3 regions of the Saccharothrix sp. CCNWYY140 genome follow, and region 1 is predicted to be linked to each of the others. Evidence: riboswitches for the same ligand, from Rfam matches in the RefSeq annotation. Region 1 holds a riboswitch; each other region holds the start of a gene.
What was found. Region 1 has a riboswitch for glycine ahead of gcvT (glycine cleavage system aminomethyltransferase GcvT). Riboswitches for the same ligand answer to the same signal wherever they lie in the genome.

Region 1 (9,688 bases):
CCTGCCGGACGAGCGCGAGGAGGAGGCGCAGCACAACCGCCTGTACGGCGAGGAGTTCCTGGCCATGTGCAAGGCCCTCCTCACGCCGGGCGGCGTGGTGGTCTCCCAGGCCGGCTGCCAGACGATGTGGCGCAACACCACGCTGAAGCGCATGTGGCAGCGCTTCAACGACGTGTTCGCGACGGTGGCGTACTACGGCTCCGACGAGCACGAGTGGGCTTACCTGTTCGGCCGCGCGGACGAGGTCACCGACCCGACCGCGCTGATGACCGAGCGCCTGAAGGAGTGCGGCTACCAGCCGGAGACGATCGACGACCTGGCCCTGCTGGGCAACTCGATCCCTCCGTACCAGGTCCGCAACGCCTGACCTGTTCTACCGCGAAGGGCCGCTTCCCGTTGGAGTGCAACGGGAAGCGGCCCTTCGTGCACTCCGCTCCACATCGCCGCCGCGCATCCATCGCCCGCCGCAAGCCCCGCACCACCCGCAAGCCCGCACCACCCGCAAGCCCGCAAGCCCGCTGGACCACCCACACACTCGCCGCGTGCTTTTCGCCGAAGGCGCTACGCCAAGCGCAGCGACCACGGGAAGGGCCTCGTGCTCTCCCCGTACGGCCTGGGCGCAGCCCAACCACAGATTTTCGGGTTGTGCAAGGGAAATGCGCGACGAAGGAGCTCCTTTCCCTTGCACAACCCGGGAATCTGTGGTTGCCTCCGGCAGGTCGTACGGGGAGAGCACGACGCCCTTCCCCCCGGGGGCCTGCCGCGCGGCGAGCGCCGCTTTTGATCTTTCGAGCGCTTCGCGCGTTGCGCGGAGCGCTCCCAAGCGCGAAGCGCGTTCGAGCTTGCGAGCGCGGAGCGCGTCCTGTTTGGACCCGCGAAGCGTGGGCTTGGGAAGCGAAGCGCGAGTCTAAAGATTAAAAGAGCCTCGCCGGCGGGCAGGCCGCCAAGGATGGACGGAAAAGAAAGGGCGGGGGCTTCTTCCGTCATCCCCGTATGGCCTGGCAAAGCCAACCACACTTTCCAGGGGTTGCCGCTAAAAATTTTGCTCGTCCCTCACAAAATTTTCGGCTGCAACCCCTGGAAAGTGTGGTAGCCCTTCGGGCAGGCCATACGGGGATGACGGAAGAAGCCCAGGTAGGAGTGTTGCTGCGCGAGCTACTTCGGGCGCCCTGCGGGCGCTGGTTAGGCCAGGGATCGCTTGAGGAAGTCGACCTGGAGGAGCAGGAGGTTTTCTGCTACCTGCTCTTGGGGGGTCATGTGCGTAACTCCGGAGAGGGGCAGTACTGTGTGCGGCCTTCCTGCTGCCAGTAGTGCTGAGGAAAGGCGCAGGGTGTGGGCGGCTACTACGTTGTCGTCTGCCAGGCCGTGCACGATCATGAGAGGGCGTTCTAGTTTTGGGGCGTCTGCGATCAGGGAGTTGGTGTCGTAGGTTTCCGGATTCTCGTCCGGGTGGCCCAGGTAGCGTTCGGTGTAGTGGGTGTCGTAGAGGCGCCAGTCGGTTACCGGGGCTCCTGCGATGCCGGCGTGGAAGACGTCGGGCCTGCGTAGGACTGCGAGTGCGGACAGGTAGCCGCCGTAGGACCAACCACGGATCGCGACTCGGCTCAAGTCCAAGTCCTCTTCTTGCGCTGCCACGGCGTGCAGGGCGTCTACCTGGTCCTCCAGGGTGGCGCCGGCGAAGTCGAAGGCGATGGAGCGTTCCCAGTTCGGGCCTCGGCCTGGGGTGCCTCGGCCGTCTACTACCAGGACTGCGAAGCCCTGGTCTGCCAGCCATTGCGAAGCCAGGTAAGCGTTTCGGGCGTACAGCACTCGCTGGGCGTGGGGGCCGCCGTACGGGTCCAGGAGGACTGGGAGCTTGGTGCCCTTTGTGTGGTCGCGGGGGTAGAGGAGGGCTGCTCGGAGGTTGCGTTCGCCTACTGTCAGGAGGCGGACTTCCGGGGTCAGTACCGGGGTTTCGGCGTGGGACGGGATTTCGTGAGTGCCTACCGTGACCTTCGGGCCGAAGTGGTCCAGGGTGCTGGAGGACAGGACCAGGGTGTTGCCGCCTCGGGCTGCTGCGTGCACGCCTGGTTCTTGGGTCAGGCGTTCGATCTTTTCCGCCGTTGCGCGGTAGACGTGGATCTGGGTTGGGTCGTCTGCGGATGCGGTGAGGAGGATGTCCTCGCCCACCTCGACGATCGAGCGGACCTGGATGTCCGTGGCCGTCCAGGGCTCGCCGTCTACCACCAAGGTGTTGGCGCCGTCTCGGGGGAGCACCTGGACCAGCTTGCCGTCCGGGGTCCACGCGGGGGTGCCTGGCACTAGTTCCAGCCACACGGGGTCGGTGTTGTCGGCCACGAGCTCCACGCCGTTGGCGTTCACGGCCAGGACCTGTACGTGGCGCTGGTCGCGGCTTTGGACCTGGAGGAGTGGGCGGCCGTGGGAGGACCAGCTTGCCGTGGTCAGGTACGGGAAAGTCTCGCGGTCCCACTCGACGGGGACGGTCGTGCCGTCCACGCCCAGGATGAAGACCTCGACCGTCGCGTTCGGGGTGCCGGCCGCTGGGTAGGCGATCTCGGTGGCCGAGGTGGCGGGGTTGGCCGGGTCGGCGATGTGCCAGCGCAGGACCGGGCTGTTGTCCACGCGGGTTGTCAGGACGTGTTCGCCGTCCGGGGAGAACCAGTAGCCCCGGTAGCGGCCCATCTCCTCCGCGGCCACGAACTCCGCCAAGCCCCACGTCACGTCCGGAGCATCGGGCTCGGCCAGTACGCGGTCCTCGCCCGACTCCAGGTCCACCACGTGCAGCGCGCCCGCGGTGACGTACGCGACGCGGCGACCCGTCGGGTCCAGGCGGGGGTCGATGACGCTGCCGGGCACCGGTAGTTCGCGCACCGCGCCGCCGGAGAGTTCGACCACGAACAGGCGGCCGGACAGGGCGAACACCGCCTGTCGGAAGTCGGCGTCGGTCGCGTAGGCCACGATGCCCGCGGCCTGTTCGCGGCTGCGTTCGCGGCGGGCCCGCTCCTCCGGGGACAGGTCCTCCGGGTCGGTCAGCAGGTCGTTCGGGTCGACCAGGAGCCGCTCGGTCCCGGTGGCGGTGTCGAACTCCCACAGGCCGTTCGCGCGACTCGTGGCCGCCGCGGTGCGCAGGAAGTACACGTGGCTGCCGTCGGGTGCGACGGTGAAGTTCCGCGGAGCGCCAAGGGTGAACCGCTGGGTGCGCGCTTGCTGGCGCGGGAAGGAGGTCTCGTTGCCCACTCCGACACCCTATTCCGGGCCGGGCGGCTAGTCTGCGGGCCATGCGTCTGGTGTGGCTCGCGGCGGCCCTCGTGGTGGCCGGTTGTTCGTCGCCCGACCGGTCGGACGACCGGTTCCTGCCGGACTCCACCAGTCCGCAGTCGGCGGCCGAGCTGGAGGCCAACGCCGGTGTCCGGCTGCCGTCGGGGACCGTGCTGCTCTCGGCGGCGCGCACGTCGCTCAGCGGCGGGCTGGAGAGCCGGGTGATGGCGCAGCTGCGGATGCCCGCCACCGCCGTGCCCCGGTTCCTCGCCGACAGCGGGTTCGGCGAGGCCGTGCCGGACCAGCGGACGGTCACCGACAAGGACTTCCCGGACAGCGGCACGTGGCACCCGGACAAGGCCGAGAAGGTCGCCGGGGTGACCGCGGGCAACCGCAAGGTCATGATCGACCTCGGCCACCCCGACGACGTGACCGTCTACGTGGTCACCTTTCAGCTCTAGGCGGCAAGGGGAAGAACCCGCTCGTCCGCTCGACGTACTCCCGGTAACCGGGCCGTCGCTGCACGATGTCCTTCTCCAGCAACGGTTTCCCGCTGCCCTTGGCCAGCAGCAACGTCATCACGACCGGGCTGACCACCAGCAGGAACCCCTCGGGCAGGGCGAACAGGAACAGGCCCCACCACACGCACGCGTCGCCGAAGTAGTTGGGGTGCCGGGTGTAGCGCCACAACCCCTGGTCCATCACCCGCCCCCGGTTCGCCGGATCAGCCTTGAACCGCGCCAACTGCCGGTCCCCCACCGCCTCGAACACGAACCCGACCGCCCACACCTTCTGCTGCGCGGGGATCGTCACGCCGGTCGCGCGCAGGCCCACGGGCGGGCTCGTGCCCAGGACGCGTTCGACGACGTCGGCGAGTCGACCGGCGGTGGTGACGACCACGGGCTCCTCCTCAAGGGGCTGGTGTCCGGACGTTCGCCGGCGACCCCTGTCTTGGTTCGGCGCTGAACCGCGGTCGTGACCGGGCCGTAATCGTCGGTGAGCGACCGACGCCACCGAGGAGGAGTTGAGTGTGATCCGACGAAACCGCATCGCCATCGCCGCAGCGGGTGGGATGGCGGCCGTGCTCGCGCTGGTCATGTGGAGTTCGAACGCCGCCGGTTTGCAGGGCACGAACGTCGCGCAGACCGAGCAGGTGGGCGCCGCCGCGCAAGCCGACTACGGGGACGTCCCACCGGCGCCTCCGGCCGAGGAGAACCCCGCCGAGACCCCCGCCGAGGTCGCCGCGGAGACGACCACCGAGGAGGCCCCGGCGGGCCAGGCCGCGCCCGCGCCGGCCGGCGTCACGCTGGTGGCCAAGAGCGTGCCGAAGATGGGCGACGTCGTGCAGGACGGCGACGGCCGCACGCTGTACCGGTTCGACAAGGACACGCCGAACCCGCCGAAGTCCAACTGCGAGGGCAAGTGCGCGGAGACCTGGCCGCCGCTGCTGGCCAACGGCGCGCCGAAGCTGGAGGGCGTCGACCCGGCGCTGGTCGGCACGGTCAAGCGGGCCGACGGGACCGAGCAGGTGACCCTGGCCGGCTGGGCGCTCTACACGTACTCCAAGGACGAGGCCCCGGGCCAGTGGAAGGGCCAGGGCGTGGGCGGCACGTGGTTCGTGGTGCAGCCCAACGGCAAGCGCAACGTGGAGTGCCTGCCGCCCGGCGTCCAGGCCCCCGCCGGTTCCTGAAGTCCACCCCTCGAAGAACAGGACCCCGGGCCTGGGGTTGGGCCGGGGGTCCTGTCGCGCGCGGAAACCCTTACAGGTTCGGGTAGAGCGGGTGCTTGGCGGCCAGCACCTCGACGCGCGAACGCAGCTCGGACAGGTCCGCCGAAGGCTGCAACGCGGTCGCGATGACGTCCGCCACCTCCGCGAAGTCCGCCGCGCCGAAGCCACGCGTGGCCAGGGCCGGGGTGCCGATGCGCAGGCCCGAGGTGACCATCGGCGGACGGGGGTCGTTCGGGACGGCGTTGCGGTTGACCGTGATGCCGACCTCGTGCAGGCGGTCCTCGGCCTGCTTGCCGTCCAGCTCCGAGTCCACCAGGTCCACCAGCACCAGGTGCACGTCCGTGCCGCCGGTCAGCACCTTCACGCCGGCCGCCGCCGCGTCGGGCTGGGACAGGCGCTCGGCGAGGATCTTCGCGCCCTCGACCGTGCGGCGCTGGCGGTCGGCGAACTCCGGGGACGCGGCGTGCTTGAACGCCACCGCCTTGCCCGCGATGACGTGCTCCAGCGGACCGCCCTGCTGGCCCGGGAACACCGCCGAGTTGATCTTCTTGGCGAGGTCGGCCTCGTTGGTCAGGATCACGCCGCCGCGCGGGCCGCCCAGGGTCTTGTGCGTGGTCGTGGTGACGACGTGCGCGTGCGGCACCGGGCTCGGGTGCAGGCCCGCCGCGACCAGGCCCGCGAAGTGGGCCATGTCCACCATCAGGTACGCGCCCACCGAGTCGGCGATCCGGCGGAACTCGGCGAAGTCCAGCTGCCGCGGGTAGGCCGACCAGCCGGCCACGATCAGCTTCGGCTTGTGCTCGGCGGCCAGCGCCTCGACCTCGGCCATGTCCACCCGACCGTCCACATCGGACACGTGGTAGGGCACGACGTTGTACAGCTTGCCGGAGAAGTTGATCCGCATGCCGTGGGTCAGGTGGCCGCCGTGCGCCAGGTCCAGGCCCAGGATCGTGTCACCGGGCTGGAGCAGCGCGAACATCGCGCACGCGTTGGCCTGCGCGCCCGAGTGCGGCTGCACGTTGGCGAACCCCGCGCCGAACAGCTCCTTGACCCGCGCGATGGCCAGCCGCTCGACCACGTCGACGTTCTCGCAGCCGCCGTAGTAGCGGCGGCCCGGGTAGCCCTCGGCGTACTTGTTGGTCAGCACCGAGCCCTGCGCCTCGAGCACCGACACCGGCGTGAAGTTCTCCGAGGCGATCATCTCCAGCGTGCCCTGCTGCCGGCGCAGCTCGGCGGCGACCGCCTCGGCCACCTCCGGGTCGAACTCCGCGAGGGAGGTGTTGAAGTGCTCGGACATGGTGGGGTTTCTCCCTACGAGTTGCGCTTGTAGAACGGCAGGGCGACGACCTCGACGGGCTCCTGCCTGCCCCGGACGTCGACGGACAGCTTGGTGCCGGGCTCGGCCTGCGCGGGCGGCACGTAGGCCATCGCCACGGAGTAGCCCAGCGTCGGCGACAGCGCGCCGCTGGTGACCTCGCCGATCGGGGCGCCCTCGGCGTCCAGCACGGCGTACCCGTGGCGCGGGGCGCGGCGGGACTCGGTCTTCAAGCCCACCAGCTTGGCCTCGACGCCCGCGCCGGCGACCTCGGCCAGCGGCTCGCGGCCGACGAAGTCGCCGGGCTTGTCCAGCTTGACCACGCGGCCCAGGTTGGCGTGGTAGGGCGTGCGGGAGGTGCTCAGCTCGTTGCCGTACAGCGGCATCCCGGCCTCCAGGCGCAGGGTGTCGCGGCAGCCCAGGCCGGCGGGCCGCAGGTCGTGCGGCTTGCCCGCGTCGAGGAGCGCCTGCCACACGTGCGGGGCGTCGGCCGGGTCCAGGAACAGCTCGAAGCCGTCCTCGCCGGTGTAGCCGGTGCGGGCCAGCAGCGCGGGCTTCCCGGCCACCTCGGTCGGGTAGGAGGCGTAGTACTTGACCGTGCCCAGGTCGGTCTCGGTGAGGCCTTCGAGGATGGCGACCGCGTTCGGCCCCTGCACGGCCAGCAGCGCGTAGTCGGTGGACTTGTCCTCGACGGTCGTGTCGAAGCCCTCGGCGCGCTCCTGGAGGGCGGCGAAGACCACCGCCGCGTTGGACGCGTTCGCCACGACCAGGTACTCCTGGTCACCCGTCCGGTACACGATCAGGTCGTCGATCACGCCGCCGTCGGCCTGGCAGATCATCGTGTAGCGGGCGCGGCCGACGCCGATCGCGCTCGCGTGGCCGACCAGCGCGAAGTCCAGCGCGGCGCCCGCCTGCGGGCCGGTCAGGACGATCTCGCCCATGTGGGTCAGGTCGAACAGGCCCGCCGACGTGCGCACGGCGTGGTGCTCGGCCAGCTCGCTGTCGTAGCGCAGCGGCATCCGCCAGCCCGCGAAGTCGGTGAACTGGGCGCCCAGCGCCTCGTGCTCGGCGTGCAGCGGCGTCCGGCGGGTTTCCACGGGGTCCTCCCTGGGGGCGGGCACGGCAGGGTCGCCGACCGGGTCGGTCGGCCTGCCGCTACGAAGGATGACACGGTCCATCGAGACTCCTCGTTCCGAGTGAGCCTCCCCCTCTGTCATGAGCCTGAGAGCTTCGCCGCGGTCCCGCACGTCGGCGGGTGCGCGGCTTGCACCGTGGGCGAGGCGCGGTGCGCCTGCTTTCCAGAGTTGCCTTCGTCGGGCGGTAGCTGTGCCTGAGAGATTCCGGGGAGGAGTTGCTCCTTCGGCGCCCCTGGGACGGGGACTCTCCCGCGCGACATCGACGGCCGTGTTCAGTTGGTACCGCCAGACGCTAGTTGTGCCTGGTAGGGCCAGTCAACACGGGCACGGTCAGAGCGCCCGCTCCAGGCGGACGCTCTCCACGACCTTGCGCTCGGCGTAGAAGGACACGAACGGGATCGTGCCCGCGAGCAGCACCAGGGCCGTGCCCTTGAGCGACCAGCGCGCCTTGAGCGCCAGGTCGACCGTGATGACGAGGTAGATCGCGTACAGGAAGCCGTGGACCGGGCCGACGACCTTCATCATCCCGTCGGCGTCGCCCACGTACTTGACCAGCATCGCGGCCACGAGCAGGAGCAGGCCCACACCGACCACGTAAGCCATGAACCGGAACCGGCCCAACGCACCGCTCATCGCCCTACCGACCGCCTTCGCTCTAGCGCTGGTCCCGCGCGTTCAGCTCCCGGAGGTAGCGGTTGTAGGCCGCCAGCTCGTCGTCCTCGTCGTCGTGCGCGGGTGTCCTGACGGGGTCCACGGTAACGACCGGCTCCGACGGCGCGGCCACCGGCTCCTGACGAGCGTCTTCGGCCTTGCGCTGAGCCGCGAGCCTGCGCATCCGCCACACCATGAAGGCGGGGAACAGGCCGAACAGGGGCCACTGGAAGACGTAGCCGAGGTTCTGGAACGTGCCACCGGCCTCGGAGAACCGCTCCCACTGCCAGTAGGCGAGACCGCAGCAGACCACCAGCGAGAGCAAGCACACAACGGCGATCGCCACACGTTGGGGGGTGATGAGACCGCTGCGCACGGCTCCAGGGTACTTCGAGCCACCGACGAGGCGGCGCTCAGCCGGAATGGGCTCCCCGCACAGGAGCCCGCCCTCCCGGTTCGCGCTGGTCCCGACCACGCCGCGCCCTCACCGCGCGACGCCCTTGCGCCGCGCCACGCTCGCGCGTGGCGCGCCCGACATCACGCAACGCCGTCCCGGCGCTGCCGCTGCAACCTGGCGACACACCAGGCCGCCGCACTGCCCCGACGCAGGTGCTGGAGCACCGTCATCGGTCCGAGCCGACGTCCCAGGTCGGCGGGCGTGAGCCCGGCGGCCCGGTAGTCGAGGGCCCGCTGGTCCAACGGGCTGATGCCCGCGTCCCACCACGCCTCCGCCTCGGACAGGTCGCCCACGAGCTGCCAGTAGCTCGCTGCCGCGGCGAGCAGGACCTCGGGCACCTCGGGCGCCCGCTTCCGCATCGCCGCGACGTAGGCCGGGTCCGCGGACTCGACCTTCACCAGGCCGCGCGGTCCGCCGTTCGCCCGCTGCACGGGGATGCCCGGCGCGGACGGCGGGGCCTCGGCCAGCCACTCGTCCTTGATCCGGTTCACCTCGCGCAGCTCGGCGTCGTCCGAGCGCTCGGCCGCCCACTGCCGCAGCAGCTCGTCGACTCCGGAGTCCTCGACCATTCTGCCTCCTCGTCGGTCGAAGATCAGCCAATGCAGCGCACCGTATTAGCGGGTACCGACAACCGCTAGACCCCGGTTTGTCGAAAACCCTGTTACCAGCACGTTATAGCCCTCATTCCACCCAGACGGTCCAACGGAGGAGACCGGCCATCACGGATGGTGAGCAGACCACGGGCACTACGTGAGGTGGACTAGTTGAACAGGCTCCGCACGAACGTGATGATCGACTCGGCGCCCTGGCGGAGCCACCCGAGGGCGGTCTTCACCGCCTCGGCGGACTGGTCGGGCTGGGTGATCAGGAGGAACAGCAGCAGCGCGACGGCCGCCAGCGTGACCACCTTCTTGACGTTCACTGGTGCCTCTCCGTCCGTTCACAGGTGCGCGGCGACGGGCCGCGTGCCCGCCGTGTTCGCCCACATGGTCCCTCATTCACCCGGACGATGAGCCCACAACGCGCCGCGATCCCACGACCGGGCGTCATGGAGGCCCACTGCCACGCCTGACCGGTGACCCACATCACCCGAACGGCCGATCAAGAGCCCCTCGGCACCCGCCGATGACCAGGGTGCGGGC
Region 2 (9,688 bases), on a different contig from region 1:
CTCCCGCGCCTGCGCGTACGCCCGGGACGACAGCCGCTGGAAGATCACCGTGGCCACGGTCAGGATCGGCAGCACGGCCAGCGCCACCAGTGCCAGCGACGGGTCGGTCACCACCAGCGCCACCGCGATGCCCACCACGGTCAGCACGCTGATCACGAACGTGGTCAGCCCGGTCTGGAGGAAGCTCGACAGCGCGTCGACGTCCGTGGTCATCCTGGTCATGATCCGGCCGGCCATCTCGCGCTCGTAGTAGTCCAGCCCCAGCCGTTGGAGGTGCGCGTAGCTGCGCACCCGCAGCAGGTACAGCAGCCGCTCGCCGACCCGGGACGTGACCACCGCGCCCGCCGCCGACGACAGCCACCCCAGCCCGACCAGGACCAGCCCGATCCCGGCCGCGAGCCACAGCCGCCCGGCGTCCTGCCCGAGCACGCCCTGGTCCACGCCCAGCCGGACCAGGTTGGGCAGCAGGATCGCCAGCGCCGAGTCGACCGTCAGCAGCCCGCCCACGCCGAGCATCGCCCACCGCACCGGCCGCAGCAGGGTCCGCAGCCGGAACCCGGGATCGGGGGCGCGTGGGTCCTCGCCGTGCAGCTCCGGTGTCTCCGTGGCGGGCGGCAGCGCGTGCACCCGTTCCATCAGCTCCGGTGTCGGCGGTGTGCCGCCGAGCAGCGCCGACGTGCTCCGGCCACCGCGCGTCCCCTTGGGGACAGCCGCCCCGGAGGTCCGGTTCACCGCTCGCACGACCAGCTCGTCCTCGTCCTCCTCCGACGACGGCCACAGCTCCGGTGTCACGCCGTCCGGACCGGGCTCGAGCGCCGCGTCCGCCCGCGGGTCGACCTGCTCGATCGCCTCCCCGGGACCGGCCAGCAGCTCCCGGTACAGCGCGCACCGCTCGTGCAGCTCGGCGTGCGTGCCCACGTCGACCACCCCGCCGGCGTCCAGCACCGCGATCCGGTCGGCCAGCGCCAGCGACGACCGCCGGTGCGCGATCACGATCGTCGTCCGCGAGGCCGTGACCTGCGCCAACGTGTGGTGGATCGCCGCCTCCGTAGCCGCGTCCACCGCCGAGGTCGCGTCGTCGAGCACCAACACCCGCGGATCGGACAGCAACGCCCGCGCCAGCGCCACGCGCTGCCGCTGCCCGCCGGACAGCGTCAGGCCGCGCTCGCCCACCACAGTGTCGTACCCGTTCGGCAGCGCCGAGATGAACTCGTGCGCCTCGGCCGCCCGCGCCGCCGCCTCGACCTGCTCGTCGGACGCGTCCGGCAGCCCGTAGGCGATGTTGGCCCGCACGGTGTCGGAGAACAGGAACGCCTCCTCGAACACCACCCCGACCGCCCGCCGCAGCGACTCCAGCCGCACCTGCCGGACGTCGACCCCACCGACCCGGATCGCGCCCTCGTGCACGTCGTAGAACCGGGGCAGCAGCAGCGACACCGTCGACTTGCCCGACCCCGCCGTGCCCACCACGGCCAGCGTCTCGCCCGGCGCGACCTTCAGCGACACCTCGGACAGCACCGGCTCGCTGCGCGTGTACCCGAACGTCACCTCGTCCAGCTCCACCGACACCGGCCCGTCCGGCACCTCGGCGGACCCGTCCACCACGTCCGGCTGCGAGTCGATCAGCTCGTACACCCGCTCCACGCCCGCGCGGGCCAGCTGGGCGGTCACCATCAGGCTGGACAGCAGCCGGGTCGGCCCGACCAGGTTGGCCACGTAGGTCGCGAACGCCAGGAACGTGCCCAACGACACGTCGCCGCGCAGCGCCAGCCACCCGCCCAGCGCCAGCACCGCCACCTGCCCGACGAACGGCAGCGCCGTCAGCGTCGCGGTCGGCTTGGACGTGAGCCGCGCGGCCCGCATCCGCTCCGCGAACAGCACCCCGGCCCGTTCCTCCAGCCGGGCGACCTCGCGCTCCTCCTGCCCGAAGCCCTTCACCACCCGCACGCCGGTGACGGTCTCCTCGACGTGCTGCGCCACGTCCGCCGCCCGCTGCTGCGCCGACCACGTGGCCGGGAACAGCGTGAGCCGGCTGCGCCCCGCGACCAGCGCGACCGCCGGCACCACCACCAGCGCGATCACCGTGAGCAGCGGCGACAGCCAGAACATCGCCACCAGCGCCGCCACCGCGAACACGACCGTGCCGAACGCCAGCGGTGTCATCGACAGCAGGCTGTTGACCAGCTGGAGGTCGGTGATCGACCGGGACACCACCTGCCCGGTGCGCAACGCGTCCTGCTTCGGCCCGTCCAGCCGCTGCACGGCGTGGAACACCGCCTGCCGCAGGTCGTGCTGCACGTCCACGGCCAGCCGCCCGCCCAGGAACCGCCGCACGAACGCCGTGCCGAACGTGAGCAGCTCCAGGCCGACCAGGAGCGCGGCCAACCAGCCCAGGCGGGCCGTCTGGCCGGCCATCGCGTCGTCCACCGCGACCTTGATCAGCAGCGGGCCGACCGCCTGGAGACCCACCCCGACGACGGCGGCCAGCACCGACCACACCACGAGCGCCCGGTGTTTCCAGCAGGCGGTGGCGAGGCGTCTGATCCAGCCCTGGGTCTCGTTCACGAAACCAACACTAGGTCGGACCACGCGAGGCCGCGTCGGCCTGTCGCGCCGCGTTTCCCGCCGATCACGTTCTTCGATCGGCGGGAAACGCGGCGCGATGGGCCGACTTTCAGGCGGCCGAGCCGACCCGACGGAGTCGGGTCAATTCAACACAGCCATAAGCCCGATCAAGATCACTGGATCAGGTGATGTCCTTGCGCTGCGTAGCCGCCCAGCCGCCGAGGAAGAAGATCGCCGTCCACGCGAGGAAGATCAACCCGCTCAGCCACCAGTCGAACGCGCCCAGCGCGCCCGCGAACGCCCGCATCACGTCCACCAGGTCCTCGGGCACCACGCCGGCCGTCGACAGGAACAGCGACGACGCCACCGAGCCGGTCAGGCCGTTGACCGCGCCGTTGGGCAGGAAGCCGATCACCTCCGGCACGCCCTGGATGCTCAGTACCAGCTGGATGCCGTTCTCGATGACCAGCATGTACAGCAGCAGCACCACCGTCGTGCCGACCACGCTGGTCAGCAGCGCGCCGACGCCCACGCCGAACATCGTCATCAGGATCGACGACAGCACGCCCACCCCGGCCAGTGCGAGCCACCCGCCCGCGTCCGGCAGCGTGTTCGCGTCCGAGGTGAGCGCGATGCCGATGCTCACCGACGCCACGATCGCGACGCCGTAGATGGCGCCCCACAGGACGTAGACCACCAGCTTGGCGCTCAGCGCCGACACCCGGTTGGGCGAGGTCAGGAACGTCGTGGTGATCGTCTTGCGGTTGATCTCGTTCGCGATCGCCAGCCCGCCGAAGATCATCGGGAAGATGGTGGCCACGTTGATGCTCCGGGCCATCCCGAACAGCGACACCTTCCACTGCGACGGGTCGATGCCGATGATCTCGGTCAACTGCTCCGCGTCGGAGGAGTTGATGGTGTCCATGAGGCCCTTGCCGATGAGCCCCGTGGCCAGCGCCCAGCCCAGGGCGATCAGCACGGTCGGGATCATCAGGCCCCACCACAGGCCCGTGGTGGTCGTCTTGCGGAACTCCGACTTGATCAGGTTGCCCAGCATCACGCACCGCCCCCGAGTCCGCCCTGCCCCTGGCCCTGCTGGTAGGGGTTCTGCTGCTGGTACGGGTTCGGTTGCTGCGGGTAGCCCGGCGGGGGTGTCGGCGGTTGCTGGTAGCCCGGCGGGAGCTGGGGTTGCTGCTGGTAGCCCTGCGGCTGCTGCTCGTAACCCTGCTGCTGGTAGCCCTGCGGCGGGGTCTGGTAGCCCTGCGGCGGCGCGTAGTAGCCGCTGCCCTGCGGTCCCGCGTACTGGTTGGGGCCGGAGGCCGCGTACTGGCCGTTGGTCAGCCGGAAGAACAGCTGCTCCAGGTCGGCCTTCTCCTCCTGGATGCCGTAGATCGACACGCCCGCCTTCAGCGCGAGGTCGGCGACCTGCTTGCTCTCCACGCCGGTCACCGCGATCCGGCCGTCCGGCAGCTGCTCCAGGGTCGTCACGCCGTCCGCGTGCAACGCCGCGACCAGCGCGCCCGTGTCCGACGGCTGGACCAGCACGCGGCTCTGCTGCGAGTCGCGCAGGTTGGCCAGCGGCCCGTAGTACATGGTCTGGCCGCGGGAGATGATCACCACCTGGTCGACGGTCTGCTCGACCTCGGCCAGCAGGTGGCTGGAGATCAGGACGGTCCGCCCGCTGCGCGCGAAGGACTGGAGGAACGACCGCAGCCACGCGATGCCCTCCGGGTCCAGGCCGTTCGCGGGCTCGTCGAGCACCAGCACCTGCGGGTCGCCGAGCAGCGCGGTGGCCAGCGCCAGCCGCTGCTTCATGCCCAGCGAGAAGCCGCCCGCCTTGCGGTCGGCCGCCTGCCCGAGCCCGACCAGGCCCAGGACCTGGTCGGCGCGCTGGTCCGGCACGCCGATCGCCGACGCGTACACCCGCAGGTGGTTGCGGGCGGTGCGCTTGGGGTGGAAGCCCTGCGCCTCCAGCACCGCGCCCACGACCCGCGCGGGGTTGCCGAGCTGGTGGAACGGCCGGCCGTTGATCAGGCCGTGGCCCGCGGTCGGCGTCACCAGGCCGAGCAACATCCGCAGCGTCGTCGTCTTGCCCGCGCCGTTCGGTCCGAGGAAGCCGGTCACGGACCCCGGTTCCACCGTGAAGCTGAGATTCTGCACCGCTGCGACCGGACCGAACTGCTTGGTCAAGCCCTGCACCACGATGCGGCCACTGCCGTCGTGCACGCGTCCCTCCTGGATAGCGCCTGTGCGCGCCATCCTGCCTTAGGAAGGTCAATCCGGGAGCGCATGTCGTGGTTTCGACACCACGACCGGGATCTCGGTGGTCGGTTCGCTGTCCAGGCGGCCGGTGTCGTGCCGGAAGGGATTGCGCAGCGGACGCCGGCGCTCGCGGTGCGGCAGACCCTCCCCGATCAGGTGCTGGTGGGCCATCGCCCACACCTGGCAGGGCCACTTCCGGTGCCGCAGCACACCCGGGCAGGCGCGGCAGCGGCCGTCGGGATCGGGCTGGTGCACGGTCAGCAGCAGGCGCCAGCAGTCGGCCAGCCGGTTGATCTCGGCGCGCGCGAGCGGCACCAGCGCCTCGGCGGCGCCCCGTTCGACGACCTCGTCCAACTGGGCCAACCGGCGCAGCACCGCGGCGCGCAGTGTCTCGTCCACCTCGTTCACATCCTGTCGGCGGCCTGGTCCAGCAGGCGGTGCAGCCTGCGGGTCTGGGTGACCGAGAGCACAGCCGACTCGCCCGGCGGCGCGACCAGCAAGACCCGGTCGTCCTCGACCAGCACGGTCATCGAGCGGTCCCGCCCGAAGGGGTCGTGGCAGTCGATCCAGCCCTGTGGTTCAGCCATGTGCGCTCCGATCGGAGGTGTGGCGTGGCGGTGGCGGGGTTCTGCTCTGACCATCGGCCGACCGGGCGTCGTGACTTACCTGTTACCCGCGGAATTCACTCGATCGCTTGAGGGAGGACACAGAACGTGTCCTGTTGGGTCAAGAATTGTGCGCAGATGGCTGGGGTGGCTGGGCACGGGCTGCCGGCGCCCGCTAAGATTGGCTTGCGCGACCCGCTCCCAGTGACCCCCAGGCTGGTTGAGCGGGTCGCGTTTTTAGCGCTCACATGCGAGAAGGGGCGCCCACCCGGTGGTGGACGCCCCTCCTTCGTGGAAGCCGCTCAGACCTCGAACGGCGTGTAAGCCAGGTCGTGTGCTGCGGCGACCGGCTCGTTGGTGAGCTGGCCGTCGTGCACGTTCAGGCCCAGGGCCAGGGACTTGTCCGCCCGCAGGGCCGCCTGCCAACCCTTGTCGGCCAGCGCCACGGCGTAGGGCAGGGTCACGTTGGTCAGCGCGTACGTCGAGGTCCGCGGCACCGCGCCCGGCATGTTCGCCACGCAGTAGAACACCGACTCGTGCACCTGGTAGGTCGGGTCGGCGTGGGTGGTGGGCCGCGAGTCGGCGAAGCAGCCGCCCTGGTCGATCGCGATGTCCACCAGCACCGAACCCGGCTTCATCTGCGCCACCAGGTCGTTGGACACCAGCTTCGGGGCCTTCGCACCCGGCACCAGCACCGCGCCGATGACCAGGTCGGCCTCGCGCACGGCCTGCTCCACCGAGTACCGGTTGGACGTGACGGTGCGCAGCTGCCCCCGGTAGAGGGCGTCGATGTGCCGCAGCCGGTCCACGTTGGTGTCGAGGATCTCCACGTCCGCGCCCATGCCCACCGCGATGGTCGCCGCGTTCAGACCGGCCACGCCGCCGCCGATGACGACCACGCGCGCCGGGTGCACGCCGGGCACGCCACCGGGCAGCACGCCCCGGCCGCCGGACGGCTTCATCAGCGAGAACGCGCCCACCTGCGGCGCCAGCCGGCCCGCCACCTCCGACATCGGCGCGAGCAGCGGCAGCGCGCCGTTGGCGGTCTGCACGGTCTCGTACGCGATCGCGGTCGTGCCGGACGCGATCAGCGCCTCGGTCAACGGCCGGTCGGCGGCCAGGTGCAGGTAGGTGAACAGGGTCTGGCCCCGGCGCAGCAGCGGGTACTCCCGCGCGATCGGCTCCTTGACCTTGAGCACCAGGTCGCCCTCGGCCCACACGTCCTCGGCGGTGGCCAGGACCTTCGCGCCGGCCGCGAGGTACTCCTCGTCGGTGATGGCGGACCCGAGGCCCGCACCCGCCTCGACGAACACGTCGTGGCCGCGCAGGGTGAGCTCGTGGGCGCCGGCGGGGGTCAGCGCGACGCGGTACTCGTGGTTCTTGATCTCGCGGGGTACTGAGATCCGCACGGTGGGCTCCTCACAGGCGTTGTTACGCCCAAGGTCCGGTACTCCGGATCCACTGTCATCGTGCTGGCAGCACCAACCGGCAGGGGTCCGATTGTGTCGAGCGCACAACTCTGGACGCGCGTTGACACCGCGGTGACGGGGACTTAGCGTGCTCGGCGACCGCCCAACTGAACATCGGCCGGGGTGCCCGCACGACGGGCACCGGAACCCGAGCGGGAGAGTCCCCGGCACGTCCGGGGCGCCGAAGGAGCAAGTACCCCGCACACTCTCAGGCAACGAGAACCGCTCGGGCGAGGCGACTCTGGAAAGCGTGCTTCACGGCGCGCACCCACGGTGCAAGCCGCAGCGACGCGGCGAAGCTCTCAGGTCCCAGGACAGAGTGGGGATCTGACCCGACCGTGGCCTCAGGAGCGCTGAAGATGACCTTTCCGGAGAACCTGCTCTACACCGCCGAGCACGAGTGGGTGGACTGGGCGCCGGGTACCCAGGACCCCGTGGCGATCGGCATCACCTCCTACGCGGCGGAGTCACTCGGTGACATCGTGTTCGTGCAGCTGCCGACCGTCGGCGAGCACGTGAAGTCCGGCGAGGTGTGCGGCGAGCTGGAGTCCACCAAGTCCGTGAGCGACCTGTACGCGCCGGTCAGCGGCGAGGTGGTGGAGGTCAACGAGGCCGCCGCCGACGACCCGTCGCTGATCAACAACGACCCGTACGGCGCCGGCTGGCTGTTCAAGGTGCGCGTCGAGGACGCGACGGGCCTGCTGACCGCCGGCAAGTACGCGGAACTGACCGGGGACTGACCCGCCGTGGCGATCAGCGTCTTCGACCTGTTCTCCGTCGGCATCGGGCCGTCCAGCTCCCACACGGTCGGCCCGATGCGCGCGGCCACGATGTTCGTCGCGCGCCTGGGGCACCGGCTGACGTCCGTGGACCGGGTGCACGCCCAGCTGTTCGGCTCGCTGGGCGCGACCGGTCACGGTCACGGCAGCCCCAAGGCCGTGCTGCTGGGGTTGGAGGGCCACAAGCCCGAGGAGGTCGACCCGGTCGAGGCCGAGGGGCGGGTGGCGGCGATCCGCGCCACGAAGCGGCTGCTGCTCGGCGGGGTCCGGGACATCGCGTTCGACGAGGACACCGACCTGGTGATGCACCGGCGCAAGTCCCTGCCGCTGCACCCCAACGGGATGAGCTTCACGGCGTACTCGGGCGGCGAGGTGCTGGACGAGGCCGTGTACTACTCGGTCGGCGGCGGTTTCGTCGTCGACGAGAACGCCTCAGGCACCGACCGCATCAAGGCCGACGAGACGGAGCTGGCCCACCCGTTCAAGACCGGTGACGAGCTGCTGGCGCGGACCCGGGAGACCGGCCTGTCCATCTCCGAGGTCATGCTGGCCAACGAGCTGTCGTGGCGCACGGAGGCGGAGGTCCGTTCGGGCCTGCTGCACATCTGGGGCGTCATGCAGGAGTGCGTCGAGCGGGGCTGCACGGAGACCGGTGTGCTGCCGGGCGGCCTGAAGGTCCGGCGGCGGGCGGCGGAGATGCGGCAGCGCATGGCCGCCGAGCACTACGCCACCGACCCGTTGCGGGTGATGGACTGGGTGACCCTGTTCGCCCTGGCGGTGAACGAGGAGAACGCGGCCGGCGGCCGGGTGGTGACCGCGCCGACCAACGGCGCGGCCGGCATCGTCCCGGCGGTCCTGCACTACTACACCCGGTTCGTGCCCGGCGCGTCCGACGACGGCGTGGTGCGGTTCTTGTTGACGGCGGGCGCGGTGGGCGTGCTGTTCAAGGAGAACGCGTCCATCTCGGGCGCGGAGGTCGGCTGCCAGGGCGAGGTCGGCTCGGCGTGCTCGATGGCGGCGGGCGGCCTGGCCGAGGTGCTGGGCGGGACGCCGGAGCAGGTGGAGAACGCGGCCGAGATCGCGATGGAGCACAACCTGGGCCTGACCTGCGACCCGATCGGCGGCCTGGTGCAGATCCCGTGCATCGAGCGCAACGCGCTGGCGTCGATCAAGGCCATCACCGCGGCCCGGATGGCGCTGCGGGGTGACGGATCGCACTTCGTGTCGTTGGACAAGGTCATCAAGACCATGCGGGAGACCGGCAAGGACATGAAGGTCAAGTACAAGGAGACCGCGCGCGGCGGTCTGGCGGTGAACGTCATCGAGTGCTGACATCCGGGCCCCGACCAGTGACGGGCTCCACCTCGGTAACGCGGGTGGAGCCCGTTCGCGCGTCTGTCCGGCCAACTCCCGTGATTCGCCTGAACGGACACACGACCACCCGCCGGGATTCGGCCGGCACCTGCGCGTCGCCGGACCGAGTGTGCCGTAATAGCTGACCACGTCAGGCTTGCTCGGGCTCCTGTTGTCGGCCTATGGCGTGGTGCCGTCACGGCGTTCGACCGAACGACCAGTGGCGTGCTCGGCGGACGCTTGACGCCTCCGCCACCCCGGGCTCGTGCGGCCCGGGGTGGCGGTTCAGCGTCGGTTCGGGATCTGGAAGACGCCGACGCCCTCCAGCAGGCCGCCTATCTCGTGGGCGGCCTCCAGCGGGGACAGGCGGGCGTAGCCGGCCAGGTCCCAGAACTCCGGGTTCTGGCCCGGTGCGCCCACCGAACGCTCGGCGTCCGGGCGCTCGATGCCCAGGGCCACGCACACCGCCACCGCCACCTCGCGCGGGTCGGCGAAGAGGGCCAGTTCGGCGAAGACCCGGCCCGGCGACGCGCCCAGGGCGAAGCGGCGCCGGGCTGCCGAGATCAGGGACTCCATGCCCTCCACTGTGCCACGCCAGGTCGCCACCAGCAGGTCACGAGCACAGCACGTCCACGAAGACGGTCCTGTCCTGGTT
Region 3 (9,688 bases), on a different contig from region 1:
TCGCGCAGGGCACGTCCACCGCCGCCCAGATCGCCCGGCCGGTGGCCTACGCGTTCATGGTGTGGGGCGGGGCGCTGTACCTGTGGTCCGGAGCCCTGTACGTCTACCAGTTCTTCCTCGCGCTGCGCAGACGGCCGGGGGTCGCGCCGGTCTGAACCGGTCGTGGGAAGATCCGGCAGCGAAGATCCACCGTCATGAAGGAGCGCACCGCGGTGATTCCCGAGGAGCTCAAGTACACCGAGGAACATGAGTGGGTGCTGCGCACCGGTGAGGACACCGTGCGCGTGGGCATCACCGACTACGCCCAGGAGCAGCTCGGCGAGGTCGTGTTCGTCCAGCTCCCGGAACTGGGTGAGCAGGTCGGCGCGGGCCAGACGCTCGGCGAGGTGGAGTCCACCAAGAGCGTCTCCGACATCTACGCGCCCCTGGCGGGCGAGGTCGTCGCGCGCAACGACTCGCTGGACCAGCAGCCCGACCTGGTGAACTCCGACCCGTACGGCGAGGGTTGGATCGTCGAGCTGCGCCTGACCGACCCGGCCGCGGTGGACGACCTGCTCGACGCGGCGGCGTACCAGGAGATTGCGGAGCAGGGGTGACGTCGATCTTCCGGCGGCTCTTCGGTCGGTGGGGGAGCCGCTCCTCCGACCAGGGTTCGGGCACGATAGGTTCTCAAGGACGAGACGGTTCCAGCAGCAGGAGGAGAGCTCAGGTGAGCCAGAACGACGGGCCAGGCGTTCCGCCCGAGCAGTCCCCGGAGCGCACCTCCGTTTTCCGGGCGGACTTCCTCGCCGAGGTCGAGGGCGCCGAGGCGCCCGCCCAGGAGCCGGCCGTCGCCGGCGTCGACGCACTGCCCGCCGGGTCGGCCCTGCTGGTGGTCAAGCGCGGACCGAACGCGGGTTCCCGGTTCCTGCTCGACCGCGACACGACCAGCGCGGGACGGCACCCGGACAGCGACATCTTCCTCGACGACGTGACGGTCTCGCGCCGGCACGCCGAGTTCCGCCGGGAGGGCGGCGAGTTCGTGGTGATCGACGTGGGCAGCCTCAACGGCACCTACGTCAACCGCGAGCCGGTCGACCAGGCGGTGCTCGCCAACGGCGACGAGGTGCAGATCGGCAAGTTCCGCCTCGTGTTCCTGACCGGTCCGGGCGCCGGGGGTCAGGGGGCGCGGTGACGGCGGCGGCCGGGCGGCCACAACGCGGGGGATCGAGCATCGGAGCGGTGCTCGCGCAACTCCGGACGGAGTTCCCCGACGTCACGATCTCCAAGATCCGTTTCCTGGAGTCGGAAGGCCTGGTCCGCCCGGCCCGCACCGCCGCGGGCTACCGCCAGTTCACCGCGGCCGACGTCGAGCGGCTGCGGTACGTGCTGGCCGCCCAACGCGACCGCTACCTGCCGCTGAAGGTCATCAAGGAACAGCTGGACGCGGCGGACCCCGGCGTGCGCGCCGACGACTTCACCGCGACCGCCGGTCACCGCCTGACCCGCGACGACCTGCTGGTGAGGTCCGGCCTGGACGCGGCGGCGCTGGCCGAACTGGAGCAGCACGGCCTGATCAGGCCCGGTGTCTACGACCACGACGCCCTCCAGGTGGCGGCCACGGTCCGCGCGTTGGCCCAGTACGGCCTGGAACCCCGCCACCTGCGCCCGTTCCGCACCGCGGCGGACCGCGAGGTGGCGCTGGTGGAGCAGGTCGTGGGCCGCAGGCGGGGGCGAGCCGACGAAGTGGCGCGCGAGTTGGCGGCGCTCTCCGTAACGCTGCACACACTGTTGGTGAAAATCGGCCTCCGCGAGGCCGTCGGTGGACGAGTTCCGCCCAGGTAGAGCCGTTTCCGCATCGTGATCGGCATTTTTTGCGCGGTTGCGCACAAGGCCCGCTTGGCGGGTAGCGTCGAAGGGGTACGTGGGGGATCCTCGTGGTAGCGGGGACGCCAGGATTTCAGCGCGCTGAGGGAGGCGAGACCCGATGAGCGAGATGCGCGTCGTGGGCGTGCGGGTGGAACTGCCCGCCAACCAGCCGATCCTGCTGCTGCGCGAAACCGAGGGCGAGCGCTACCTGCCGATCTGGATCGGCTCGGTGGAGGCGACCGCGATCGCGCTGGAACAGCAGGGCGTCCGGCCCGCGCGGCCGTTGACGCACGACCTGCTCAAGGACGTCATCGGCGCCCTGGGCAGGCAGCTGGAGCAGGTGCGGATCACGGACCTCCAGGAAGGCACGTACTTCGCGGAACTGGTCTTCGACGGCGACGTGCGGGTGTCGGCGCGGCCGAGCGACTCGGTGGCGCTGGCGCTGCGGATCGGCGTGCCGATCCACGCGGAGGAGTCCGTGCTCGCCGAGGCCGGCCTGATCATCCCGGACGAGCAGGAGGACGAGGTCGAGAAGTTCCGCGAGTTCCTCGACTCCGTGTCGCCGGAGGACTTCCGCGGGGCGGACACCTGATCTCGTCGTCAACGCGCCTAGGCCCGGTCGGCTCGCTGCCGCGGGCCTGTTCGCTTTAGAGCGCCGGTAAGCCGCTGTCGGGCGCTCTGGTGAGCTGCTGGCGGGCTGAGCCGCGCTGGTGAGTCCCGAGGTGCCGGGTTGTGCCGGTGAGTCCCGTGGTGGTGTCGTCAGGCTTGGCCTCCGGCCCCCGTCTCCATCCTCGCACCGGGCACCGACAGTCCGAGCGGGAGTGCGTCGGGAAGCGTGGACGGGAAGTGTGTGCGTGGAACGCGGCGGATCGGTGTCGGAGGACCCACGAGAGGCCGGCGTCCCGCCGCGAGTCGGAGCAGGCCCCTCGTTGGCGTGTGCGGTGCGTTGTGGATCAACCCCGCGTGCCACCCCCCGGTGTCACACCTCCGGATTACACAACGTCAGCACCTGTCCGCTAAACGATCACTAAACGTCACCCGAATGGCTTACGACGCCCGGCTCTCTCAACCTCAACTTGACGTTGAGGCACGACACGCTCAGCGCGTCGCGTTGACCTGCCCCCTAGGCGGTCTTACCGTCGAACTCAGGTGAATTGCCACGGTGTGATTCGAGCACCGCGGCGGCTTCACGTTGGTCGCCGGCCGTCGTGGCCGGACCGAGGGGAGGCAGGCGTGGTCGAGGAAGCGCCCATCCGGGCCGGAACCGGCGAACAGGGTGAGCTGTTCCCGGACTCCTCGCTGCCGGACGAACTCGTCGGGTACCGCGGCCCGGCCGCGTGCCAGATCGCGGGCATCACCTACCGCCAGCTCGACTACTGGGCTCGCACCGGACTGGTCAACCCGACGATAAGGAGTGCCCACGGCTCCGGTAGCCAACGGCTCTACTCGTTCAAGGACATCCTGGTCCTCAAGGTCGTCAAGCGGCTGCTGGACACCGGGGTCAGCCTCCAGAACATCCGCGTCGCGGTCGACCACCTGCGCAGGCGCGGTGTCCAGGACCTCGCCCGCATCACGCTGTTCAGCGACGGCACCACGGTCTACGAGTGCACCTCGCCCGAGGAGGTCGTGGACCTGCTGCAAGGCGGCCAGGGCGTGTTCGGCATCGCGGTCAGCGGCGCCATGCGGGAGATCAGCGGCACGATCCACGAGTTCCCGGCCGAACGCGCCGACGGGCTCGCGGTCGACGAGGCGCCCAACGACGAGCTGTCCCGGCGCAGGCGCACCCGCGCGATCGGCTGAGCCCGGCGTCCACGGCACGAGCGGCTGTTACCCGCCATGACGACGACGTAAACCTGTGAGATCCGCGTCGCGTCCGTGACGGGAGACGTTCACCTGCCGGGTACGATTCGCGCGTAGTCGCTTTATCCCGTGCGGGAGAGTCCGAGCCAGTCTCGGCGCCGAAGGAGCAAATCCTCCCCGGAACCTCTCAGGCGCAAGGACCGCACGGGTGAGACGCCTCTGGAAAGCGGGTCGAGCACCACAGACCCCGCCGACGGTGCAAGCCCGGTCGTCAGACACCGGGTGAAGCTCTCAGGCGCCCGTACGGGCAGAAGACAGAGGGGGAGGGCAACGGCAGAAGTGTTTCCCCAGAAGGAAGCAGCCCAGCCCGCGAAAGGCGCCTTTTATGACGCAGGACCGCATCCCCCTCGCCGCCCTTGAGCACGGCACCCCCTTCGCCGACCGGCACGTCGGCCCGCGGCCGGCCGAGCTGGCCCGCATCCTGGACGTCATCGGCGTCGGCTCGCTGGAAGAGCTGGCGCAGCGCGCCGTGCCGGAGTCGATCCGGGAGCGCGAACTGGTGCTGGACCTGCCCGCGCCCGCCACCGAGACCGAGGCGCTGGCCGAGCTGCGCGCCCTGGCCGCCCGCAACAAGCCGCTCACCCAGATGATCGGCATGGGCTACTACGGCACCCACACCCCGCCGGTGATCCGCCGCAACGTCCTGGAGAGCCCCGCCTGGTACACGGCCTACACGCCCTACCAGCCCGAGATCTCCCAGGGCCGCCTCGAAGCCCTGCTGAACTTCCAGACGATGGTCGGCGACCTGACCGGCCTGCCGCTGGCCAACGCGTCCATGCTGGACGAGTCCACCGCCGCCGCCGAGGCGATGACCCTGGTCCGCCGCGCGGGTCGCAGCAAGTCCACCAAGTTCGTCGTGGACGCCGACACGCTGCCGCAGACGCTGGCCGTCATCGAGACCCGCGCCGAGCCGCTGGGCATCGAGGTCGTCACCGCCGACCTGTCGCAGGGCCTGGAAGGGCTGGGCCTGGGCGGCGACTTCTTCGGCGTGCTGCTGTCCTACCCTGGCGCGTCCGGTGTCGTGCGCGACTACGCCGCGCTGGTCGAGGAGATCCACGCGGCCGGCGCGCAGGCCGTGTTCGCCGCCGACCTGCTGGCCCTGACGCTGCTGCGCCCGCCGGGCGAGATCGGCGCGGACGTCGTCGTCGGCACCACCCAGCGCTTCGGCGTGCCGATCGGCTTCGGCGGGCCCCACGCCGGGTACATGGCCGTCCGCCAGGGCCTGGAGCGGCAGCTGCCCGGCCGCCTGGTCGGCGTGTCCGTGGACGCGGACGGCAACCTGGCCTACCGCCTCGCCCTCCAGACCCGCGAGCAGCACATCCGCCGCGAGAAGGCGACCAGCAACATCTGCACCGCGCAGGTCCTGCTGGCCGTGATGGCGTCGATGTACGCGGTCTACCACGGCCCCGAGGGCCTGCGCGGGATCGCGACCCGCACCCACCGCCTGGCCACCGTGCTCGCGGCGGGCCTGTGCGAGAACGGCGTCGAGGTCGTGCACGGCGAGTTCTTCGACACCGTCCAAGCCCGCGTCGAGGGCCGCGCCGCCGAGGTCGTCGCCACCGCGCGCGACCTGGGCGTGAACCTGTGGCGGGTGGACGCCGACACCGTGTCGATCGCGTGCGACGAGACCACCACCCGGGACGACCTGGAGAAGGTCTGGAAGGCGTTCGGCGTGACCGTCACCGACGTGGACGGCCTGGACGTCGACACCGCCGACGCGATCCCCGCCGACCTGCGCCGCACCAGCGACTACCTGACCCACCCGGTGTTCCACCAGCACCGCTCCGAGACCGCGATGCTGCGCTACCTGCGCAAGCTGTCGGACAAGGACGTGGCGCTGGACCGCAGCATGATCCCGCTGGGCTCGTGCACGATGAAGCTCAACGCCACCGCCGAGATGGAGCCGGTGACCTGGCCGGAGTTCGCGAACCTGCACCCGTTCGCGCCCGTCGAGGACGCCGAGGGCCTGCTGTCGCTGGTGGCGGACCTGGAGCACTGGCTGGCCGAGGTGACCGGCTACGACGCCGTGTCCATCCAGCCCAACGCGGGCAGCCAGGGCGAGTTCGCCGGTCTGCTGGCGATCCGCGCCTACCACCGCGCGCAGGGCCACGCCGAGCGCGACGTCTGCCTGATCCCGTCCTCGGCCCACGGCACCAACGCCGCTTCGGCCGTCATGGCCGGGATGCGGGTCGTGGTCGTGAAGTGCGACGAGCAGGGCAACATCGACATGGACCACCTGCGGTCCACGGTCGACGAGCACCGCGACGACCTCGCCGCCATCATGATCACCTACCCGTCCACGCACGGCGTGTACGAGGACACCGTGCGCGAGGTGTGCGCGCTGGTGCACGACGCCGGCGGCCAGGTGTACGTGGACGGCGCGAACCTCAACGCCCTGATCGGCCTGGCGCAGTACGGCAAGTTCGGTTCGGACGTCTCGCACCTGAACCTGCACAAGACGTTCTGCATCCCGCACGGCGGCGGCGGCCCCGGCGTCGGCCCGATCGGCGTGCGCTCGCACCTGGCCCCGTTCCTGCCCAACCACCCGCTCCAGCCCACGGCCGGCCCGGCCACGGGCGTGGGCCCGATCAGCGCCGCGCCGTGGGGTTCGGCGTCGATCCTGCCGATCTCGTGGGCGTACGTGCGCATGATGGGCGCCGACGGCCTGCGCCGCGCGACCCTCACGGCGGTGGCGGCGGCGAACTACGTGGCCCGCCGGCTGGACGAGCACTTCCCGGTCCTGTACACCGGCGAGGGCGGTTTCGTGGCCCACGAGTGCATCCTCGACCTGCGCCCGATCACGAAGGCGACCGGCGTGACCGTCGACGACGTGGCCAAGCGCCTGGCGGACTACGGCATCCACGCGCCGACCATGTCGTTCCCCGTCGCCGGCACCCTCATGGTCGAGCCGACGGAGAGCGAGGACCTGGCGGAGATCGACCGGTTCATCGACGCGATGATCGCGATCAAGGCCGAGATCGACCGCGTGGGCGCCGGCGAGTGGCCCGCCGACGACAACCCCCTCCGCAACGCCCCGCACACGGCGGCCAGCGTGACGACGGGCGAGTGGAACCACCCGTACACCCGCGAGGTGGCCGTCTTCCCGGCGGGCGTCGGCGCACCCAAGATCTGGCCCCCGGTCCGCCGCATCGACGGCGCCAAGGGCGACCGCAACCTGGTCTGCTCCTGCCCGCCCCTGTCGGCCTACAACAGCTGACGCTCGCGACGACCGACGGCCCCGTGTCCACCAGACGCGGGGCCGTCGCCGTTCACGCCAGTTCGTAGTCGAACTCGTACACCCCCGGCTCGCCCATCCGCCAGGTGATCGTCCCGGACCCGGTCAGCCCCGCCAGCCCACCCGACGCCGACACCACGGTGAACGTCCCCCGCGCCACCCCGTCGCGGAAGCCGCCGCTGTGCTCCAGCACGAACGTCCCGGATCGGCCGCCCAGGGTGCCCGTCACCACCTCGTACCCCACGGAGCGGCACGACGAGTCGTCCGGGTAGTCCATGAGGAAGCGTTGCTCACCCGTCCCCTCCAGGTCGCCGGTGTAGGCCGCGGTCATCGAGCCCGTGGTCTGCTTCGGGCCGGTGACCTCGTCGTAGCGCTTGCCGTCCCACGTGCGTTCGTCCCAGCTCTTCATCTCGGCGTTGCCGTTCGCGGTGCTCATGAGGACGACTCTGCCGCCCAAACCTGACAACTCCTGTCAGGAACGAAGGCAGAATGAAGACCATGCGCGCCGGACGCCTGCTCTCCCTCCTCCTGCTCCTCCAGTCCCGGGGCCGGATGACCGCGCAGGAGCTGGCCGACGAGCTGGAGGTCTCCGTCCGCACGGTCTACCGGGATGTCGAAGCCCTCAGCGCCGCGGGTGTGCCGGTCTACGCCGACCGCGGACCTGCGGGCGGCTACCAGCTCCTCGACGGCTACCGCACCCGTCTCACCGGACTGACCGGCGCGGAGGTGGAGTCGTTGTTCCTCGCCGGGATGCCGGGACCGGCGGCCGAACTCGGGTTGGGCACGGTGGTGGCGGCGGCTCAGCTCAAGGTGTTGGCCGCCTTGCCGCCGGAACTCAGGTCGCGGGCCGGGCGGATCAGGGAGAGGTTCCACCTCGATGCCGGTGGGTGGTTTCGGCAGGCCGAGGACATGCCGTTCCTCGCCGGTATCGCGGACGCGGTGTGGAACCCGAAGCGTCTGAGACTCCGCTATCGCCGGTGGGGCAACGAAGTCGTGGAGCGGACGGTGGGGCCGTTGGGGCTCGTGCTCAAAGCGGGGCTCTGGTACCTGGTGGCGGAGTCCGACGGCGAGCCCCGCACCTATCGGGTCGCACGCGTCGAAGCCCTCGAACCGACCGACGAAGGCTTTGACCGACCCGAGGACTTCGACCTCGCCGCCTTCTGGGCCGAGTGGTCGCGGAAGTTCGAGGAGCGGATGTACCCGGAGCGGGTCACGGTCAGGGTCACCGAACAAGGGCTGCGGTCAGCGCGCATCCTGCTCAGCCTGGCCGCAGCCAAAGCGCTCGAAGGCGTTGAGCCCCAAGGCGAGTGGACCACGGTGGAGATCCCCACCGAATCCCTCGACCACGCCCTGGTCGACCTCCTCCGCCTCGGCCCCGAAGCGGAGGTCGTCGCACCCCCGGAACTGCGCGAACGCGTCAAGGCCCGGCTGGACGCGACCGTCCGGCTCTACCGCGAGTCCGACAGCAGCTGACCCAGCGCCGCGTCCACCCCGCGCCCGTCCTCGACCACGGACAGCGTCCCGCCGGTCGAGCGCGCGATCTCCGACAGCGGCTGGCGTTCCGGGTCCGCGCCGATCGCGATGATCGACACCGCCACCTCGCGGCCCTCCTGCTTCGCCGCCGCCAGTTCGGTCTTCAGCTGCGCCAACGTCAGGCCGCCGTCGTTGGGGCTGTCGGTCAGCACGATGATCCGGTTCTTCTTGCCCGCCTGGAACTCGGCGACCGCCTGCTTGTACAGCGCGGCGAGGCTGGAGTACAGGTACGTGGCGTTCTGCGGCTTGAGCCCCGCGACCCCGTCCAGCAGCTGCTGCTTCTGCGCCACCACCGGGCCGGGCGCGACGAGCTGCCGGTACGGCCTGTCGCCGGCCAACCCGCTGGAGAACTCCCACAGCCCCAGCGACCCCGACACCGACCGGTTGATCTGCCCGGTCAACGCGGTCCGCACCCACTCGATGCGCGAGCGGCCGTCGCCGCCGGGTTCGCCCATCGACTTGGACGAGTCGACCAGCACGGTCACCACCTGGCCGTTGTCGGCGGTGGCCCACGCGGCCGAGATCTGCTGGGTGGTGTTGGCGTCGGCGGGGACGAGCTTGTCGGTCATGGTCGGCCAGCGCAGGCCCGGCGACGGCTTGGGGCGCTCGGTGGTCGCGTCCACCCGCAGGCCCGCCGTGGCCAGCAGCTTCTGCTGGTCGGGTTCCAGCAGGAACTCGCGGAACGCCTGCGCGGCGCGCACCTGGGCCTCGCCGACCCAGTCGCCGGCCAGCGGCACGAACGGGAAGTCCGCCACCGGGGACGGCCCGCCCGCCGCCACCCCGTACAGCGGCTGCAACGGCGCCGTGCCGCTGTCCTTGCCGGTGTTGTGCCGGTACAGGTCCACCTCGAACACCGGCACCGCCGCGAAGCCCGCCGCGTTCACCTCGGGCTTGTCGGCCATCAGCGACAGCGCCTCCCACGTGGTCGCGGGCGTCTGCGCGGGCTTGGACGCGGTCAGCTTGCCCAGGGTGGCCTTCACCGGGTCCAGCGCGAGCATGTCGGTGGTGACCGGTCCCTTGCCGTCCGGGGACGCGCCGGCCAGTGCGGACTGGATGGCCATCGCGGTCGCGGCGTTGGTGGTCGGGTCGGGCATGGCGACCTTGAAGTCGCCCCACTCGGGCTTGCCGAACCGCTGCCAGCCGCCCGGCGCGGAGGTCACGTCGGGCAGGTCGGTCCACCGGAACCCGGCACCGGACTGCACGGCCGAGGCC

Region 2: it holds a riboswitch for glycine, as region 1 does, so the genes downstream of both, gcvH (glycine cleavage system protein GcvH) here and gcvT (glycine cleavage system aminomethyltransferase GcvT) in region 1, are expected to answer to the same signal.
Region 3: it holds a riboswitch for glycine, as region 1 does, so the genes downstream of both, gcvP (aminomethyl-transferring glycine dehydrogenase) here and gcvT (glycine cleavage system aminomethyltransferase GcvT) in region 1, are expected to answer to the same signal.

What each region holds. Positions count from the first base shown of each region.
Region 1 is NZ_JBBEGC010000041.1:6,479-16,166, reverse strand. It holds gene WBN91_RS19640 (spermidine synthase) at 1-367, shown strand, start outside; gene WBN91_RS19635 (S9 family peptidase) at 1,183-3,237, opposite strand; gene WBN91_RS19630 (hypothetical protein) at 3,279-3,719, shown strand; partial or broken gene WBN91_RS19625 (DUF1295 domain-containing protein) at 3,703-4,047, opposite strand; gene WBN91_RS19620 (hypothetical protein) at 4,289-4,948, shown strand; gene glyA (serine hydroxymethyltransferase) at 5,019-6,284, opposite strand; gene gcvT (glycine cleavage system aminomethyltransferase GcvT) at 6,299-7,480, opposite strand; glycine riboswitch at 7,506-7,609, opposite strand; glycine riboswitch at 7,611-7,700, opposite strand; gene WBN91_RS19605 (DUF3817 domain-containing protein) at 7,769-8,071, opposite strand; gene WBN91_RS19600 (hypothetical protein) at 8,094-8,465, opposite strand; gene WBN91_RS19595 (helix-turn-helix transcriptional regulator) at 8,627-9,115, opposite strand; gene WBN91_RS19590 (hypothetical protein) at 9,307-9,468, opposite strand.
Region 2 is NZ_JBBEGC010000010.1:111,172-120,859, forward strand. It holds gene WBN91_RS08650 (ABC transporter ATP-binding protein) at 1-2,565, opposite strand, end outside; gene WBN91_RS08655 (hypothetical protein) at 2,747-3,622, opposite strand; gene WBN91_RS08660 (ABC transporter ATP-binding protein) at 3,622-4,791, opposite strand; gene WBN91_RS08665 (hypothetical protein) at 4,840-5,226, opposite strand; gene WBN91_RS08670 (hypothetical protein) at 5,232-5,414, opposite strand; gene ald (alanine dehydrogenase) at 5,735-6,841, opposite strand; glycine riboswitch at 7,045-7,136, shown strand; gene gcvH (glycine cleavage system protein GcvH) at 7,261-7,641, shown strand; gene WBN91_RS08685 (L-serine ammonia-lyase) at 7,648-9,012, shown strand; gene WBN91_RS08690 (hypothetical protein) at 9,319-9,609, opposite strand; gene WBN91_RS08695 (hypothetical protein) at 9,647-9,688, opposite strand, start outside.
Region 3 is NZ_JBBEGC010000118.1:3,833-13,520, reverse strand. It holds gene WBN91_RS32275 (CDP-alcohol phosphatidyltransferase family protein) at 1-155, shown strand, start outside; gene gcvH (glycine cleavage system protein GcvH) at 195-596, shown strand; gene garA (glycogen accumulation regulator GarA) at 710-1,174, shown strand; gene ftsR (transcriptional regulator FtsR) at 1,171-1,824, shown strand; gene WBN91_RS32255 (bifunctional nuclease family protein) at 1,967-2,440, shown strand; gene WBN91_RS32250 (MerR family transcriptional regulator) at 3,082-3,648, shown strand; glycine riboswitch at 3,771-3,861, shown strand; gene gcvP (aminomethyl-transferring glycine dehydrogenase) at 4,034-6,925, shown strand; gene WBN91_RS32240 (DUF3224 domain-containing protein) at 6,978-7,379, opposite strand; gene WBN91_RS32235 (helix-turn-helix transcriptional regulator) at 7,442-8,416, shown strand; gene WBN91_RS32230 (substrate-binding domain-containing protein) at 8,392-9,688, opposite strand, start outside.